4 regions of the Brachybacterium zhongshanense genome follow, and region 1 is predicted to be linked to each of the others. Evidence: riboswitches for the same ligand, from Rfam matches in the RefSeq annotation. Region 1 holds a riboswitch; each other region holds the start of a gene.
What was found. Region 1 has a riboswitch for thiamine pyrophosphate ahead of ACZ5AJ_RS12025 (TenA family protein). Riboswitches for the same ligand answer to the same signal wherever they lie in the genome.
Positions count from the first base shown of each region.

Region 2: it holds a riboswitch for thiamine pyrophosphate, as region 1 does, so the genes downstream of both, thiO (glycine oxidase ThiO) here and ACZ5AJ_RS12025 (TenA family protein) in region 1, are expected to answer to the same signal.
Region 3: it holds a riboswitch for thiamine pyrophosphate, as region 1 does, so the genes downstream of both, thiC (phosphomethylpyrimidine synthase ThiC) here and ACZ5AJ_RS12025 (TenA family protein) in region 1, are expected to answer to the same signal.
Region 4: it holds a riboswitch for thiamine pyrophosphate, as region 1 does, so the genes downstream of both, ACZ5AJ_RS08470 (ECF transporter S component) here and ACZ5AJ_RS12025 (TenA family protein) in region 1, are expected to answer to the same signal.

Region 1 covers NZ_AP043790.1:2,684,595-2,688,678, reverse strand. Annotated here, with positions in the region: gene ACZ5AJ_RS12035 (serpin family protein) at 1-499, shown strand, start outside; gene ACZ5AJ_RS12030 (TenA family protein) at 529-1,308, opposite strand; gene ACZ5AJ_RS12025 (TenA family protein) at 1,305-2,126, opposite strand; TPP riboswitch at 2,114-2,206, opposite strand; gene ACZ5AJ_RS12020 (HAD family hydrolase) at 2,281-2,982, shown strand; gene ACZ5AJ_RS12015 (TetR/AcrR family transcriptional regulator) at 3,024-3,605, opposite strand; gene ACZ5AJ_RS12010 (Bcr/CflA family efflux MFS transporter) at 3,737-4,084, shown strand, end outside.
Region 2 covers NZ_AP043790.1:3,446,167-3,450,250, forward strand. Annotated here, with positions in the region: gene ACZ5AJ_RS15275 (LamB/YcsF family protein) at 1-611, opposite strand, end outside; gene ACZ5AJ_RS15280 (hypothetical protein) at 736-1,596, shown strand; gene thiE (thiamine phosphate synthase) at 1,608-2,312, opposite strand; TPP riboswitch at 2,381-2,486, shown strand; gene thiO (glycine oxidase ThiO) at 2,481-3,719, shown strand; gene thiS (sulfur carrier protein ThiS) at 3,716-3,958, shown strand; gene ACZ5AJ_RS15300 (thiazole synthase) at 3,961-4,084, shown strand, end outside.
Region 3 covers NZ_AP043790.1:1,726,470-1,730,553, forward strand. Annotated here, with positions in the region: gene ACZ5AJ_RS07795 (L-lactate permease) at 1-1,577, shown strand, start outside; TPP riboswitch at 1,704-1,814, shown strand; gene thiC (phosphomethylpyrimidine synthase ThiC) at 1,809-3,584, shown strand; gene ACZ5AJ_RS07805 (molybdopterin oxidoreductase family protein) at 3,658-4,084, shown strand, end outside.
Region 4 covers NZ_AP043790.1:1,875,700-1,879,783, forward strand. Annotated here, with positions in the region: gene ACZ5AJ_RS08460 (M13 family metallopeptidase) at 1-1,194, shown strand, start outside; gene ACZ5AJ_RS08465 (hypothetical protein) at 1,202-1,777, shown strand; TPP riboswitch at 1,817-1,924, shown strand; gene ACZ5AJ_RS08470 (ECF transporter S component) at 2,024-2,704, shown strand; gene ACZ5AJ_RS08475 (ATP-binding cassette domain-containing protein) at 2,701-4,084, shown strand, end outside.

The sequences.
Region 1 (4,084 bases):
CGGCGACCTCGGCCTCGTGCTGGTCCGCCCGACGGGGACCCTGTCCGACATCCTCGACGCCTGGGCCCCCGACGGCTCGGGCGGCGCCGACGGCGAGTCCGTCCTCGACGCTCTCCTGACGGCGATGGGCGAGCAGGGCGAGCCGGTCCAGGTCGCCCTGCCCGCCTTCGACATCGACTGGTCGGCATCCCTCGTCGATCTGCTGAGCGACCTCGGCATGACGGACGCCCTCGGGGACGCCGCCGACTTCTCCGGCATCACCGGTGCTGCGGATCTCCAGATCACCGAGGTCCTGCAGAAGGCCGTCATCACCGTGGACGAGCACGGCATGGAGGCCGCCGCTGCGACCGCCGTGATGATGGAGGAGGGCGCCGCGGACATCGGCGAGCCCCGCACCCTCGACCTCGACGTCCCCTTCCTCTACCTCGCCATCGAGACCTCGACCCTGACGCCCCTGGTCGTCGGCTGGATCGGCGATCCCTCCCAGACCCGCGACTGACCACGCAGCGGCCCGGCGACGCAGGCAGGTCAGACGGCGTCGAGCGCCTGCTGCCAGAAGGCCGCCTCGAGGCGCGTGGCGGTGCGGAAGATTCGCGTGAGCTCAGCCAGGCGACGATCCGTGAGCGCCTCGACGGGGTTCGCAGCGGTGGCGAGGGCACCGGCTGAGGTGCGGTCGCCAGCCCCGACCTGCGCATATGTCGGGCCCGCTGGTGCCGGGCCCGCTGCTGCGGAGCCGATGCCTGCGGGGCCGATGCCTGCGAGCTCGTCGAGGCGGGCGATGGCCGCACGGGCCGAGGCCTGGAAGTCCTCGCCCGCGTACTCCGCGATCCAGTCGCCGTAGGCGTGCTCGGGCCGTCCCTCGAGGCGCGGAGCGAGGCGGGTCCCGATCTCCGCGTAGCCGATCGCGCACGGTGCGAGGGCGACATGGAGGTCCAGGAGATCGCCGGAGGCGCCGCAGTCCAGGACGAAACGGGTGTAGGCGACGGTCCCCATGCGCTCATCGGTCGCCTCGAGCTCGGCGGGGGATATGCCCCATGACGCGGTCAGACGAGCATGCAGGGAGGTCTCGGTGAGGACGCCCGAGAGCGCGTACGAGGCCTGACGGATGTCGTCCAGGCTGCGCGCCTTGTATGCGGCCAGGGCGTAGGCGCGGGCGAACTGGATGAGGAACAGATAGTCCTGGACGAGATAGTCCTGGAACGCCGGGAGCGGCAGCGTGCCTTCTCCCAGCTGCTCGACGAAGTCGTGGCGGGTGTAGGCGTCCCAGTCGTCGGCGGTCTCGGCGCGCAGGTGCTCGAACAGGGTCATCGGCGCGCCTCCTCGAGGTCTCGCGCGGCCGGGGCGAGGCGCGCGTCCGCGTAGGCGGAGTCGAAGAAGCGCAGCTCGAGGTCGACCGCGCGGGAGAAGGCCCCGTGCACGGCGGCGAGCCGATCAGTCCCGTCGGGATCAGTCCCGTCGCGATCGTCCCTCTCGAGGTCTGCACCCGCGCGATCGAGCTCCGAGCGGAGGAAGGCGACGAACCCGCGGAAGCCGGGATTGTCGTGCAGCCCGATCCACTCGGCGTGCACGAAGCTCTCCGGGAGCGGATGCGGGGCGGCCTGCGCCCAGTCGAGGTAGAGCCATTCGGTCACGAGCAGGACCGCGAGCACGACCGCATAGTCGCGGGAGGCGGCGGCCTCGCGGAACAGGTCCAGGAAGCCCGAGGTGGCCTCCGAATCGGGGATGGTCGCACGCCGCTGCTCGTCGACGCCGAGAGCGTCGAGGGCCCGCAGGAAGTAGGTGTTCTCGTCTCCGGCGACCTCTCCCGCGAACTGTGCGAGGCGCAGGCGGGCGGTCGGGGTGTCGGCCGCTGCGATCCCGGCGCCGATCAGCATGAGGAAGCTGTCCAGGAACCGATGGTCCTGGACCAGATAGCCGGCCATGACGTCATCGGGGACCTCGCCGGTGTGCAGCTCCCGCACGAAGCGGTGGCCGACGGCGAGGTCCCAGGTGGGGCCGGAGCCCTGCCGGAGACGGGCGGTGAAGGTGGAGCCGGTGGCGGTGGAGGCGCTGCCGGGGTCCTCCGGACGAGTCCGGGGAGCGGGCGGCTCCTCCGAGCGCAGGCCTTCCGAGCGCAGTTCTTCCATGACATTCCTCCGCGAGCATTGACTCGATCAGGTTCCTCGGGTGTGTTCTCAGCCCCGGCGGGGCACCCCGTGTCCGCCGACGAGCGTAGCGGATCCCGGAGCAGGAGGGGGAGGAGCGGATGCGTGCTGGGGACAGCCTGCCTAGGGTGGGTGCATGGACAGCGGAAGCGAGGGCGCCGGCCCGTCGGAGGACTGCGGCGACTCGCCGAGACCGTCGCTCGAGGCGTTCCGCGCGCTCGTGCTGGACCCGACGATGCAGGTGGTCGTCAGCGACCTCGACGGCGTGCTCCGCCGCTTCGACGAGCATCTGTGGGAGCGTCTGGATGCGCACCTCGGCCGGCCGACGGACACCGCCTATCGAGCGATCCTGCGCAGCCCGCTGCTGGGGGAGGTGGTCCGCGGGCGTGCCACCCATGCGCAGTGGCGGCAGCGGATCCTCGAGGATCTCGAGGCCGACGGCATCGACCCCGACACGGCGCACGAGGCGCTCAGGACCTGGCTCGACAGCGCTCCCGCGCTCGATCGCGGCGTGCTCGGCGTGCTCGAGGACGCTCGGCGCGCGGGTCGGGAGGTCTTCGTCTTCACCAACGGCACCGACCGGGTGCGCGAGGAGCTGCGCGGATTCGGCCTGGACAGGATGCTCCGGCCCGATGGCTCCGGGGACCGTCTGCTGAACTCGGCCGAGCTCGGCGCCGCGAAGCCCGACGCCGAGGCCTACGATGCCGCGCACGCCCGCATCCAGCAGGTCCTCGGGCGGAGCATCCCGCGCTCGGCGGTGGCCTTCCTCGACGACTCCGCCCGGCATGTCAGCGGTGCGCGCGAGGCGGGCTGGCGGGCCGTCCTGCTCCGGGACTGACGCTCCCCGGCTGACGCGCCCCGGCCGATGCGCCGCGGCGGTCATCGCCCCAGCGCGGTGAGCAGCTCGCCGACGTCGGCCGCGGCGCAGTCGAAGGCCTGGTCGGCATAGCCCTCGACCCCGGAGCTGACGATCGAGCCGTTGGCGACATGCAGCACGAGCGGTGCGTGAGCGGCCGGATATCCGCAGGCGATCAGCAGGGTGCGCAGGTCCTCGTCCATGCCGGGGCGGGATGAGCGCATGCGCTCGTGCAGCAGCGGGCTCTCGCGCACCCCGTCGAGCGCCGCGCCGACGCGGCCGACGATGCCCTCGGGAGTGTCCCCCCAGATCGTGCGGATGACGCGCGCCCCGATCTCGGCGGGGGCCAGGCCCGGGTGCGCGCCCTCGAGGGCCTCGCGGGTGGCCTGGGCGCGCACCTCCTCGTCGGCCTCGAGGCATCGCACGAGCAGATCCTCGCGGGTGGAGAAGTAGTAGCCGACGGAGCTCGAGGGGACACCGGCGACCTCGGCGACCCTGCGATGCGACACCGCCTGCATCCCCTCCGCGTGCAGCAGCTCCCGCGCCGCCTCCAGGATCGCCGCACGGCGCTCGACGGCACGGCTCTGCTGTGCTCTCTCGGACACACCCGCCTCCTTGTCTTGGACGACCGTCCAAACTCGTCGTAGTCCGCTCCGGGGCGTTCGGCCCGCCTCCGGGCGGACGCTCCGGTCTCATCGTCCTCCCCTCGCGGCGACTGCGAGAGAAAGTCCAGGTCATGAGCATCCAGGTGGATGGTCCCGTGTGGACCGACGCGGCCGGCGCCGAGAAGCCCGCGTTGGTCTCCGCGATGCCGATGGTGACGACGGCGGTCGAGCCGACGGCAGTGCCTCCGACGGCGGTCCCTGCGATGCCCTCTGCGTCGGCGCGCGTGCCGGGACGGGCGTCGATGGTCGCACTGATGTCCGTGCTGATCGGGGCCGTCGCGCTCCCGTCGCTCGGGATCGACATGTATCTCGCGTCGCTGCCGGAGATCCGGGAGGTCTTCGGCGTGCCCGTGGGGATCTCGCAGCTGACGCTGACGCTCTTCATGCTCATGCTGGGCATCGGGCAGCTCGTCGGCGGA
Region 2 (4,084 bases), 760 kb from region 1:
GCGCCGGGCTCGCGCCGCGGGGCGAGGGAGGCGTCGGCGAGGTAGGCGCGGTCGGCGAAGCCCTCGAGCACGACGCCGATCCCCGCCGCCTCCGCGCGCGCGGCGACCACCGATCCCGGAGCGGCCACCAGCAGCAGGTCCCCGGCGATCCCCTGCAGAGCCAGGACCGCAGCGATCACCGCATCGGCCTGCGCCGCGTCATGGGCGAGGGTGTTGTAGAGGGCTCCGTGCGGCTTGATGCCGACGACCCGGGCGCCGACCGCTCCGGCGATCGCGAGCAGGCTCCCGGTCTGGGCGATCACCTGATCGGTCAGCTCCGCGGGAGCGATGTCCATGCGCCGTCGGCCGAATCCCAGCAGATCCGGGTAGGCGACGTGCGCGGTGATCGCGACCCCGCGCGCATGGGCGGCGCCGACGGCCCTGCGCATCGTCGAGGGGTCCCCGGCATGGCCTCCGCAGGCGATGTTCGCCGTGGTCACGATGTCGAGCATGGCCTCGTCATCGCCCATCGACCAGGCGCCCCAGCCCTCGCCGAGGTCGGCGTTCAGGTCGATCGGCGAGCGGGGAGGGGTGCCCTGCGGCGGGTCCTGCGAGAGGGTGCGGGCGGTCATCGAGGTCGTCTCCTCCTCGGGATCGACGGGGATCGGGCCGACGGGGCGTGCCGAAGTCGCCCGATCGAGCTGCGGCACCCTCCCATTGTCGTCCCCCCTGTCCTGAGCCCGTTACGCTCGCACGATGAGCGAACCCGGTGATCGCCCAGCCCGCCCCCGCCCTGACGACGCCCGCGCCGCAGGCCCTCGCGCGCACGGCACGGGCTCGGTGCTCGCACGCGCCGGCGCCTCGGAGCCGGAGCCGCTGCTGTCCCTGACCGACGAGCAGCTCGTCGGCCTGGAGGGGACCGATGCGCGTCAGCCGTCCGCGCTGCCCTGGCTCGACGCCCGGCCGGACCGGGTCGAGGAGGCCGCCGAGGTCGCTGTGCGGGGCCTGCTCGCAGCCGGCCGGCTCGAGCCGTTCCGCGACCCGGGGACGGGGGCGGAGGGGCTGCGGCCGGACCCGGAGCTCGCCGAGGTCCTCGTCCTGCGCCGGACCGCCGCGGTCTTCACCACCCTCGAGCGGACGGTGCGGACCGTGGACGGCGCCGCGACCCGTCGCGTCCACTGGTACGTCGATCCCGACGGCGTCCTCGAGGAGGAGGTCACGGGAAGCGGGATCCATCGCTTCACGCCGCTGCGCCCTGCCCAGGCGGCCGGGCGCCTCGCCGCGGTGATCGACCCCGACGGGACTGCCGGGGACAGCCCCGTCCACGACTCGCCGACGGAGAGCGCCCCGCAGCGCCGGGTCGTGCTGCGCGCCTCGGAGCTGACGGAGACCAGCGCGATGGCGCGCCGGCTCGCGGCGGCCCGCGGGATCGCGGTGCTCACCTCCGTGCGCTCGAGCGATGCGGGAGTGCGACAGGTCAGCCTCTATCCGACGCCCGAGGAGGTGCTCCTGATGGAGGCGCTCGACCCCACCGCCCCGGATCCGCGCCTGCAGGTGACGGTGCTGGACGCGGACGCTGTGAGGGCACTCGCGGTGGAGGTCGTCAGCTCCCGCTGAGCGGCGGGCCGTCAGCTGGCGTCGAGCGCCTCCCTGAGGGCGCGCGCGGCGGCCTCCGGATCCTCCGCAGCGGTCACGGCCCGCACGACGACGATGCGCTCGGCACCCGTCGACAGGATCTCCGGCACGCGGTCCGCATCGATCCCGCCGATCGCGAAGAACGGCTTGGGCTCGGGACCGGTCCGCTCGGCGGCCGCACGGGGGAGGTCGAGGCCGACGGGCTCGCGGCCCGGCTTCGTCGGCGTCGCCCAGACGGGCCCGGTGCAGAAGTAGTCGATGCCGGGATCGGCGTCGGCCTCGTGCATCTGCTCGAGGGTGCGGGTGGAGCGGCCGACGAGGACGTCGGGACCGACCAGCGCGCGAGCATCCGCCGTGGTCAGATCCCCCTGCCCGAGGTGGAGCACATCGGTGCCGGCGAGCACCGCCACGTCGGCCCGGTCATTGGCGGCGAGCAGCGCGCCGTGGGCGTCGGCGACGGGACGCAGCGCCCGCAGCGCCTCGACCTCGGCACGGGCCTCGGCGCCCTTGTCGCGCACCTGGAGGATGTCCACGCCCCCGCGGAAGGCGGCGTCGGCGAAGGCGAGCAGGTCATCGAGCCCGCGGGAGAGGTCCACGCACACGTACAGGCGCGCGCTCGCGAGGGCGGCTCGGCGCTGCTCGCCGGTCTCGTCCCGGCTCGCGCGTCGCCGGGAGGGGGTCTGCTGATCAGCGGTCATGCGCACAGCGTCCCACAGCAGGACCCGCCGGACGGCCCGACAGCGCCGATCGGGGGCGCGTAGACTCGGCTCCGTTCCGTGGGAGCCCGGTCGGCGGGCTGAGAGGGCGCGAGGCGCCGACCACCAGCACTGGATGCGGATCATGCCGTCGTCAGGAGGAATGCGCCCGTGCAGCGTGTCGTCATCATCGGAGCAGGCATCGTCGGCCTGCTCACCGCCCATGAGCTGCGCCGTCGCGGGCATCGCGTCGAGATCCGCTCCACCGGGGTCGCCGAGCAGGCGACCTTCGCCGCCGCCGGGATGCTCGCGCCCGCCGCCGAGATGCAGTACGGCCAGAGCCCGCTGTGGCGGATGATGCGCGAGGCCGAGCAGGACCATCGCGCGCTCGCCGCCCGCCTCGCCGAGCGCAGCGCGGCCCGCTCGTCGGCCGGGGCGGACCCTCTGCCCGATCCGGGCTACCGCGATGCCTCGACCCTCGTCGTCGGCCGCGACGCGGGCGACCTCGCAGCCCTGAGCGACCTCGCCGCCGTGCAGCGGCGCAGCGGCGCCTCCGTGCGCGAGCTGACCGGCGCCGAGGCGCGGCGCGAGGAGGGCGCCCTCCTGCGCGGCATCAGCGGAGGCGTGCTCCTCGAGAGCGACCACCAGGTCGATCCGCGCCGCCTCGCCGCCGCGGTCCGCGCCGACCTCGAGGCCGACGGCCCCGACGGGCCCGCCGTCCCGATCCGCCTCGGCGCCGTCCGCTCCCTCGCGGAGCTCGACCCCCTCCCGGAGGCCGACGACGACGCGGCCCCCGCCGACAGGATCATCCTGGCCGCCGGGCTCGGCGTCCCCGGGATCGACGGCCCCCACCGCGCTCTCGACCTGGCGATGCGGCCCGTGCGCGGAGACGTGCTGCGCCTGCGCGTCCCCGACTCCCTGCTGCTGCCGGGGGAGGAGAACCTGGTGGGCCGCACCGTGCGCGCGATCGTGCGCGGCCGGCCCGTCTATCTCGTCCCGCGGGACGACCGGACCCTCGTGCTCGGCGCCACCAGCCGGGAGGACGACCTGGCAGGCACCTCCACCGGCGGTGTGCTGCAGCTGCTGCAGGATGCCGCCGAGATCCTCCCGGCGATCCGCGAGACCGAGCTGATCGAGGTCACCACCCGCGACCGCCCCGGCACCCCCGACGACATGCCCCTGCTCGGCGCCGTCCCGACCGATCCTCGCGTGATCGTCTCCACCGGATGCCACCGTCACGGGATCCTGCTCTCGGCGTGGGCCGCGCAGCGCACCGCCGACCTGGTCGACGGCGCGCCGCTCCCGCCCGAGCACGCCGAGCTGATGGACGCCGTCCGGCCCGACCGCTTCACCCCCGCACCGCAGCCCGCGCGCACGAGCGCGTCCCCCGCCCTCGAGGAGGCCCGATGACCATCACGCTGAGCGTCAACGCCGAGGAGGTCGAGGTCCCCGCGGCCTGGACCGTCCGGGACCTGGTCGCCCATAGGCTCGGTCAGCAGGTCGGCGAGGACGGACGATCGGCCGACGGCGGAGCGCTCGGCGTCGCCGTCGCCCTCGACGACGCCGTCGTCCCCCGCAGCCGCTGGGCCGCGACGCCGCTGGCCGCCGGGGCCCGCTGCGAGTTCGTCACCGCCGTCCAAGGAGGCTGAGCATGGGCACCACCGCCGTCCTGACCGAGGATCCTCTGGTCATCGCCGGGGAGCCGCTCTCCTCGCGCCTGATCATGGGGACCGGGGGCGCGACCGACCTGGCCGCCCTCGAACGGGCGCTGGTCG
Region 3 (4,084 bases), 960 kb from region 1:
GCCTGCCGTTGTCGGCGCTGGTCGCCGCCCTGCCCATCGTCGTGTTCCTCCTGTGCCTGGTGGCGTTCAAGCTGTCCGGCATCAAGACGGCACTGATCGCCCTGGCCGTGCAGGTCGTCGTGGCGCTCGCAGTCTTCGGCATGCCGGCCTCGGCCGCCGCGGGCGCCGGGATGCTGGGAGCGCTGACGGCGATCTGGCCGATCGGATACATCATCGTGATGGCGGTGTGGCTCTACCGACTGAGCGTCGCCTCCGGTCATTTCGACGTCATCCGCGCCTCGATCGGTGCGGTCTCCGACGACCAGCGCATCCAGGTGCTGCTGATCAGCTTCGCCTTCGGCGCGTTCCTCGAGGGCGCGGCGGGATTCGGCGTGCCGATCGCGATCTGCGCGGCGCTGCTCGTGCAGCTGGGCTTCCGCCCCGTGCGGGCGGCCATGATCTCGCTGGTCGCCAATGCGGCCGCCGGTGCATACGGGGCGATCGGCGTGCCTGTGCTGGTGGGGGCACAGGTGACCGGGCTCGATGTGCTCGAGCTGTCGCGCGCCCTGGTGATCGTGCTGCAGCCGCTCACCCTGCTGATCCCGTTCCTCCTGGTGGTGATCCTCGATGGGCTGCGAGGGCTCCGGGAGACCTGGCCCATCGCTCTGGTGGTGACGATCGTGTTCAGCGGGATCCAGGCGGCGGTGCTGTGGTTCCTCGGCCCCGAGCTCGCGGATCTGGCCGCAGGCCTCGGAGCGATGGTCGCGATCTTCGCTCTGTGCAGGGTGTGGTCCCCGAAGCGGGTGTTCCGCGAGGCTGACGCCCCGGAGCCGGTCCGCACCGCAGCGCCGTCGCTGAAGGAGGTGGGAGTCGCCTGGAGCCCCTTCTACTTCCTCTCGCTGGTCATCCTGCTGTGGTCGATCCCGCCGGTGAAGGCGCTGTTCTCCGAGGGTCTGCCCTCCTTCTCGACGCTCGAGACCGGCATCCCGGGGCTTACGGGGAGCGTCACCACGGCCTCGGGAACCGTCGTGACCGCGACGTGGACCTTCAGCATCCTCGGAGCGACCGGCACCGCGATCCTGCTCGCGGTCCTGGCGACGTACCTGACGACTCCGCGGATCACGGCATCGATGCTGCTCGACGAGCTGCGCGCCACCATCGCGAGCCTGTGGAAGGCGCTCGCCCTGATCCTGGTCATCCTGGTCCTCGCGAACATCGCCAACTACTCCGGGGGCTCGACGTCGATGGGCACGGCGCTCGCCGCCACCGGCCGTCTGTTCCCGCTGATCGCGCCGGTGATCGGGTGGATCGGAGTGTTCCTCACGGGATCGGTCGTCAACAACAACACCCTGTTCGCGCCGCTGCAGGTCGCGACTGCCGAGACCATCGGCTTCACGCCGTCCACCCTGGTCGCGGCCAACACCGCCGGAGGGAACGCCGCCAAGGTGATCTCGCCTCAGTCGATCGCGATCGCTGCAGGCGCCGTGGGCCTGTCCGGCCGGGAGAGCGAGATCCTGCGAGCCTCGATCCTCTACAGCCTGGGGATGCTGGCCTTCCTGTGCGTGTGGATCTTCGTCCTCACCCTCATGGGCGGCTGAGCCGTACGGTCCTCTCTCCTCGCTCTCCTCGCTCTCCTCGTCCGAGGACGGTCCGCCGCACTCCGGGACGGTGCACTGCACTCCGGGACGGTGCGCTGCGCACCGGCACCCATGTGATAGACAGTCCGCGACCCCACGGGGGCCCTCGGCAGAGGGCTGAGACCGGGCTGCAGCCGCCCGGGACCGTAGAACCTGATCCGGCTAGCACCGGCGTAGGAAGAGAGGCCGCAGATGACTGTGCGCTCCCCGCTGTCCGAGCAGTACCCCTCGCACTCCCTGGACCATCTGGAGGATCCCGAGCACGGGATCCGGGTTCCGGTGACCCGCATCGACCTGGAGCCCACCGGTGAGGTCCCCAACGAGCCGTTCATGGTGTACCGGACCGCCGGCCCCGGCAGCGTCCCCGAGGAGGGGCTGGCGCCGATGCGCAGTCCGTGGATCGCCGAGCGCGGCGACACCGAGGAGCATGAGGCGCGCGCACGGAGACTGGCCGACGACGGCCGGGCCGCCTTGCGCCGCGGCAGTCCGTCGCAGCAGTGGCGGGGCCGTCGGCCCCTCCCCCGTCGGGCGCTGCCCGGGCGGACCGTCACCCAGATGCACTACGCGAGGCGCGGCATGATCACCCCCGAGATGCGCTTCGTGGCGCTGCGGGAGGGTTGCGACGTCGAGCTGGTGCGCTCCGAGGTCGCCGCCGGACGGGCGATCATCCCCGCGAACGTCAACCATCCGGAGTCCGAGCCCATGATCATCGGCCGGGCGTTCCTGGTGAAGATCAACGCCAACATCGGCAACTCAGCCGTCACCAGCTCCATCGCGGAGGAGGTCGAGAAGCTACGCTGGGCCTCCCGCTGGGGCGCGGACACCCTGATGGACCTGTCCACCGGCGACGACATCCACACCACCCGCGAGTGGGTGATCCGCAACTCCCCGATCCCCATCGGCACGGTCCCGATCTACCAGGCTCTCGAGAAGGTCGACGGCGACGCCTCGGCGCTGACCTGGGAGGTCTATCGCGACACCGTCATCGAGCAGTGCGAGCAGGGCGTGGACTACATGACCGTCCACGCCGGAGTGCTCCTGCGCTACGTGCCGCTGACCGCGGACCGGGTCACCGGCATCGTCTCGCGGGGCGGATCGATCATGGCCGGGTGGTGCCTCGCCCATCACCAGGAGAACTTCCTCTACACCCGCTTCGACGAGCTGTGCGAGATCTTCGCACGGTACGACGTCGCGTTCTCCCTCGGGGACGGGCTGCGACCCGGTTCCCTGGCCGACGCGAACGATGCCGCACAGTTCGCCGAGCTGGACACCTTGGCCGAGCTCACCCATCGGGCCTGGGAGCACGACGTCCAGGTGATGGTGGAGGGACCCGGCCATGTGCCGCTGCACAAGGTGCGGGAGAACGTCGAGCGCCAGCAGGAGCTGTGCTCCGGGGCGCCGTTCTACACGCTGGGTCCGCTGGTCACGGACATCGCCCCGGGCTACGACCACATCACCTCGGCGATCGGGGCGACGGAGATCGCCCGCTACGGCACGGCGATGCTCTGCTACGTCACCCCGAAGGAGCATCTGGGGCTGCCGGACCGGGAGGACGTGCGCGCCGGCGTCGTGACGTACAGGATCGCCGCGCATGCCGCGGACATCGCCAAGGGTCATCCGGGGGCGGCCGCCCGCGACGCCGCGCTGTCCAGGGCCCGCTTCGAGTTCCGGTGGCGGGATCAGTTCGCACTGGGCCTGGACCCGGAGACCGCCGAGTCGTTCCATGACGAGACGCTGCCCGCCGAGCCGGCCAAGACCGCGCACTTCTGCTCCATGTGCGGGCCGAAGTTCTGCTCGATGAGGATCTCCCAGGACATCCGGGACACCTACGGCAGCGCGGAGGCGCAGGTTGCGATCGCCGGGATGCAGGAGCGCAGCCGGGAGTTCGTCGAGCGGGGAGGAGCCATCTATCTGCCGGATCCGACTGTCGTCGGCGACGACGGGACCACCCCTCGCCCCGTGCCGTGACCCGATCGTGACCGGAGGGTCCGGGCGCTGATCGGATGCTGAGCAGGCCCGGGGTCCATCGCACCCTCGTTGCATGAGCCTGTCGACCGTCCCCGCGCGCCCGGCGAAGACCTCGTTGCCCGTCGGCACCGTGCCCGGCACCACGGCGACGCACTGCCCGTACTGCGCCCTGCAGTGCGCCCAGTCGTTGACCGTGGGGCCGGGAGCCGCATCGGACGGCTCCGGGGAGGTCACCGTGGACGGGCGGGACTTCCCCACGAACCTCGGAGGCCTGTGCCGCAAAGGATGGACGAGTGCGGAGGTCCTCACCGCTCCCGACCGTCTGCTGCACCCGCAGATCCGCACTGCCGACGGAGGCTTCCGCGATGCCTCCTGGGACGAGGCTCTCGACCTGATCGCGGGGAAGGTCCGCGAGCTCCAGGAGCGTGATGGCGCCGACGCCGTCGCCGTGTTCGGCGGCGGCGGGCTCACCAATGAGAAGGCCTATGCGCTGGGGAAGT
Region 4 (4,084 bases), 810 kb from region 1:
GGTCAGCCGGAGTACGTCTCGGCGGCCGCCGAGCTGCTCGCCGGCGAGGACCTCGCGGTGCTGCGCAGCTGGCTTGCCCTGCACACCGTCTCCTCCTACGCCCCGTATCTGGACTCGGCCCTGGTCGACGAGGACTTCGCCTTCCACGGGACGGTCCTGTCGGGAGCCGAGGAGCTGCGGGAGCGCTGGAAGCGCGGGGTCGGCGTGGTCGAGGGCGCGCTCGGCTTCGCGATCGGTCGCGAGTACGTGACCCGGCACTTCCCCGCATCCCACAAGGAGCGCATGGTCGTCCTCGTCGACGCCCTCGTCGACGCCTATCGCTCCTCGATCTCGCAGCTCGAGTGGATGACCCCGGCGACCCGGGAGAAGGCCCTCGAGAAGCTCGCGAAGTTCACGCCGAAGATCGGCTACCCCTCGGAGTGGCGGACCTACGAGGACCTCGAGGTGGTCCCCGGCGATCTGGTCGCCTCCGTGCGCGAGGCGCGCCGGGCCGACGCCGCCTTCGACTTCGCCAAGGTCGGCGGGCCGATCGACCCCCACGAGTGGCACATGACCCCGCAGACGGTCAACGCCTACTACAACCCCGGCGCCAATGAGATCGTCTTCCCCGCCGCGATCCTGCAGCCGCCGTTCTTCGACGCGGACGCCGACGACGCCGTGAACTTCGGAGGCATCGGCGCCGTGATCGGGCACGAGATCGGGCACGGGTTCGACGACCAGGGTTCGAAGTACGACGGCGACGGGAACATGGTCTCCTGGTGGACCGAGGAGGATCGGGCGGCCTTCGACGAGCGCACCGCGTCCCTCATCGCCCAGTACTCCGAGCTCAGCCCCCGCGACCTCGGCGACGAGCATCGCGTCAACGGCGCCCTGACCATCGGCGAGAACATCGGCGACCTCGGCGGCCTCTCGATCGCCGTGAAGGCGTACCTGGCCACCGCCGGCGAGTCGGCGGCCGAGGAGGTCGACGGCTTCACCGGCCTGCAGCGGGTCTTCCTCTCCTGGGCGACGGTGTGGCGCGCGAAGAACCGCCCGCAGGCCGCCGTCCAGCTGCTGGCCACCGACCCCCACTCCCCCGCCGAGTTCCGATGCAACATCACCGCGGGGCACATCGACGAGTTCCACGAGGCCTTCGGAGTGCGCGAGGGCGATGCCATGCACCGCGCCCTCGAGGACCGCGTCCGCATCTGGTGACCCGCCGATGAGACCGGAGGCCCCCTTCTACGTCGGGACCACTCGGCCCACGGCCGTCGGCTGGACCCGCATCGGACTGACGCTCCTGGCGGGCGTCGTCGCCACCGCGGTGCTCGCCCAGCGGCCGACGCTCGACTCGCCGCTGCTGCTGGTCGCGGCGATGGGCGTGTTCGTCCTGATCGCGCTGTGGACGTGGATGAACCAGCGCACCCGCTTCATCGTCGACGAGCACGGGGTGACCGTCAGCCTCGGCGGGTTCCTTCCGCGGCGTCCGTGGCCGCTCGAGCAGTTCCGCACCGTCCAGCTGCGCGAGGTCCCCGGTTCCAGCGTGGGGGTGACCGTGGGCGGCTACGGGTGGCGTCGAGGGCGGGCGATGTCCTCGACGCCTGAGGAGCTCAGGCCCGTCGGCGGACGGCGCATCTTCACCACCGGCGAGGCCCAGGAGACCTATCGGCTGCTGGTCACGCGCCCCGGGACCATGGTCGAGATCATCAGCCGCGAGGGACCCCACTTCCTCTTCTCCCCCGATGACCCGGTCGCGACCGCCGAGGCCGTCGACCAGGCGATCCGCGCACGCCGCTGAGCGCACGAGCCCGGGCTGCGGTATGCTCGCGGACGGTCATCCAACTGACAGGGGAGCACCATCCGGGTGCTGAGAGTGCGCAGCAGTGCGCAGACCCTCGAACCTGATCCGGGTCACACCGGCGTAGGGAGTCGGGATTTCCGCGGGAGCATCCCCGTCGCACGCCGTCGGCGCGCGACGCACGGCGCACGATCGTCCGCCGCTGCGATGCGCCTGCGCCCCTTCCGCTCGTGGAAGGAGTATGAGATGACGCGTTTCCGCACCGTGGATCTGCTGGTCACCGTCGCGATCGGCGCCGCCTTCGGCGTCGCGTTCCTGGGATATGGGGCGCTGTACAGCCTCATCGGCCCGCTCACCGCCCTGTTCCGGCCCGCCGAGGGGCTCCTGATGGGCATCTGGTTCCTGCCCGCGATGATCGCGGCTCTCGTCGTGCGCAAGCCCGGCGCCGCGCTCCTCGCCGAGCTCATCGCTGCCAGCCTCGAGATGCTCCTGGGCGGCCAGTGGGGCTGGGGCACCGTCGTCTCCGGGGTCCTGCAGGGCGGAGGCGTCGAGATCGCCTTCCTGGCCTTCCGCTACCGCCGATTCACGCTCCCGGTGGCGATCCTCGGCGGCGTGATCGCCGCAGCCCTGGAATGGGTCTATGAGCGCTTCGCCTACTACCCGGAGATGAGCTGGCCGTTCGCCATCGTCCTGCTGGGCTTCGCCCTGGTCTCCGGCGCGCTCGCCTGCGGTGCGCTGGGCTGGGCGGTCGTGCGCGCACTGGCGGAGACCGGTGCGCTGGACGCGCTGCCCGCGGGACGCGAGCACGCCGAGATGCGCCTCGTCGCACGTCGAGCCGCAGGTGAGGGCACACGGGAGAGCTCTGCCGAGGATGCTTCCGGCGCCTCCGGCACCCCGCGGGCAGGGTCCGGGGCCATCTCCGGATGACCTCTCTCGAGCTGCGTGGGCTCAGCTGGCGCCCGCAGTCGCGCCTGGACCCGACGGTCCACGACCTCACCCTGGAGATCCCCCGCGGTCAGCGGGTGCTCCTGACCGGAGCCAGCGGCAGCGGCAAGTCGACTGTTCTGCGGGCGCTCGCGGGTCTGCTCGATCCCGAGGCCGGGGAGCTCCGGGGCGAGGCCCCCGGGGCCGCGCGCCCCGGGGAGCGCGGTCTGCTGCTGCAGAACCCGACGAACGCTCTGATCGCTGCGACCGTCGGCCGCGAGGCGGCGTTCGGGCCGGAGAACGCGGCGCTCGACCGCGCCGAGATCGCCGATCGGGTCCGAGAGTCCCTCGACGCGGCCGGCGTCGACGTGGACTCCACCCGTCCGCCGTGGGAAGCCTCCGGGGGCCAGCAGCAGAGGATCGCATTGGCCGGGGCTCTCGCCCTCGGCCCGGGGGCGCTGCTGCTGGACGAGCCGACGTCCATGCTGGATGGCAGGACGGCGGGCACCGTCCGACGGGCGATCCTGGACGTGATCGGCGACGCGACGCTCGTCGTCGCCGACCACGATGTCGTGCCGTGGGCCGAGCACGTCGAGCGTCTCATCGTCCTCGGCGACGGAGCCCGCATCCTGGCCGACGGTCCCCCCGACGAGGTCCTCGAGGCGCATCCGCGACTCGTGCAGCCGCCCGTCGCGGGATCCCTGACGGGATCCATGACGGGAACCATGGCGGGGTCCGCGGCGGGGTCGGGATCGCTCGCGAGGCCTGTCGCAGGGCCGGGGCCCATCGCGGGCGGCGGCGAGCAGCCTCCGCCCGGCGACCAGGCTGCTCGGGCTCGGGGAGACGTCGTGGCCTCGCTCACCGACACCGCGATCGCCCGCCGCGACGGCACGTCCGGTGTGCTCGCCCGCGGCATCGATCTGACGCTGCGCGCGGGGACGCTGACCGTTCTCTGCGGCCCCAGCGGCAGCGGCAAGACGAGTCTGCTGCGGGTTCTCCTCGGCCTGGACGCCCCGGCCGGAGGCCGCGTCGACCCTCCGTCCGGGCGTGATCTCGCCTGGGTCCCGCAGAACCCCGAGCACTCCTTCGTCGCCGCCACCGTGCGCGACGAGGCGCAGGCCTCTCCCTGGGCGGATGACTCCGACCTCGTCGACCGCCTGCTGTCCGCCGCGGGCCTCGACCAGCTCGCAGAGGCGAACCCCTACACCCTGTCCGGCGGCGAGCAGCGTCGGCTGGCGATCGTCGCAGCCCTCGCGCAGAAGCCGCGCCTCCTGGTCCTCGACGAGCCGACGGTCGGGCTGGACCCCGAGCGCCGGAGCGCCGTGCTGGCGCTCCTGGAGGAGGCTGCTGCGAACGGCGGTGCGATCCTCGCCGCGACCCACG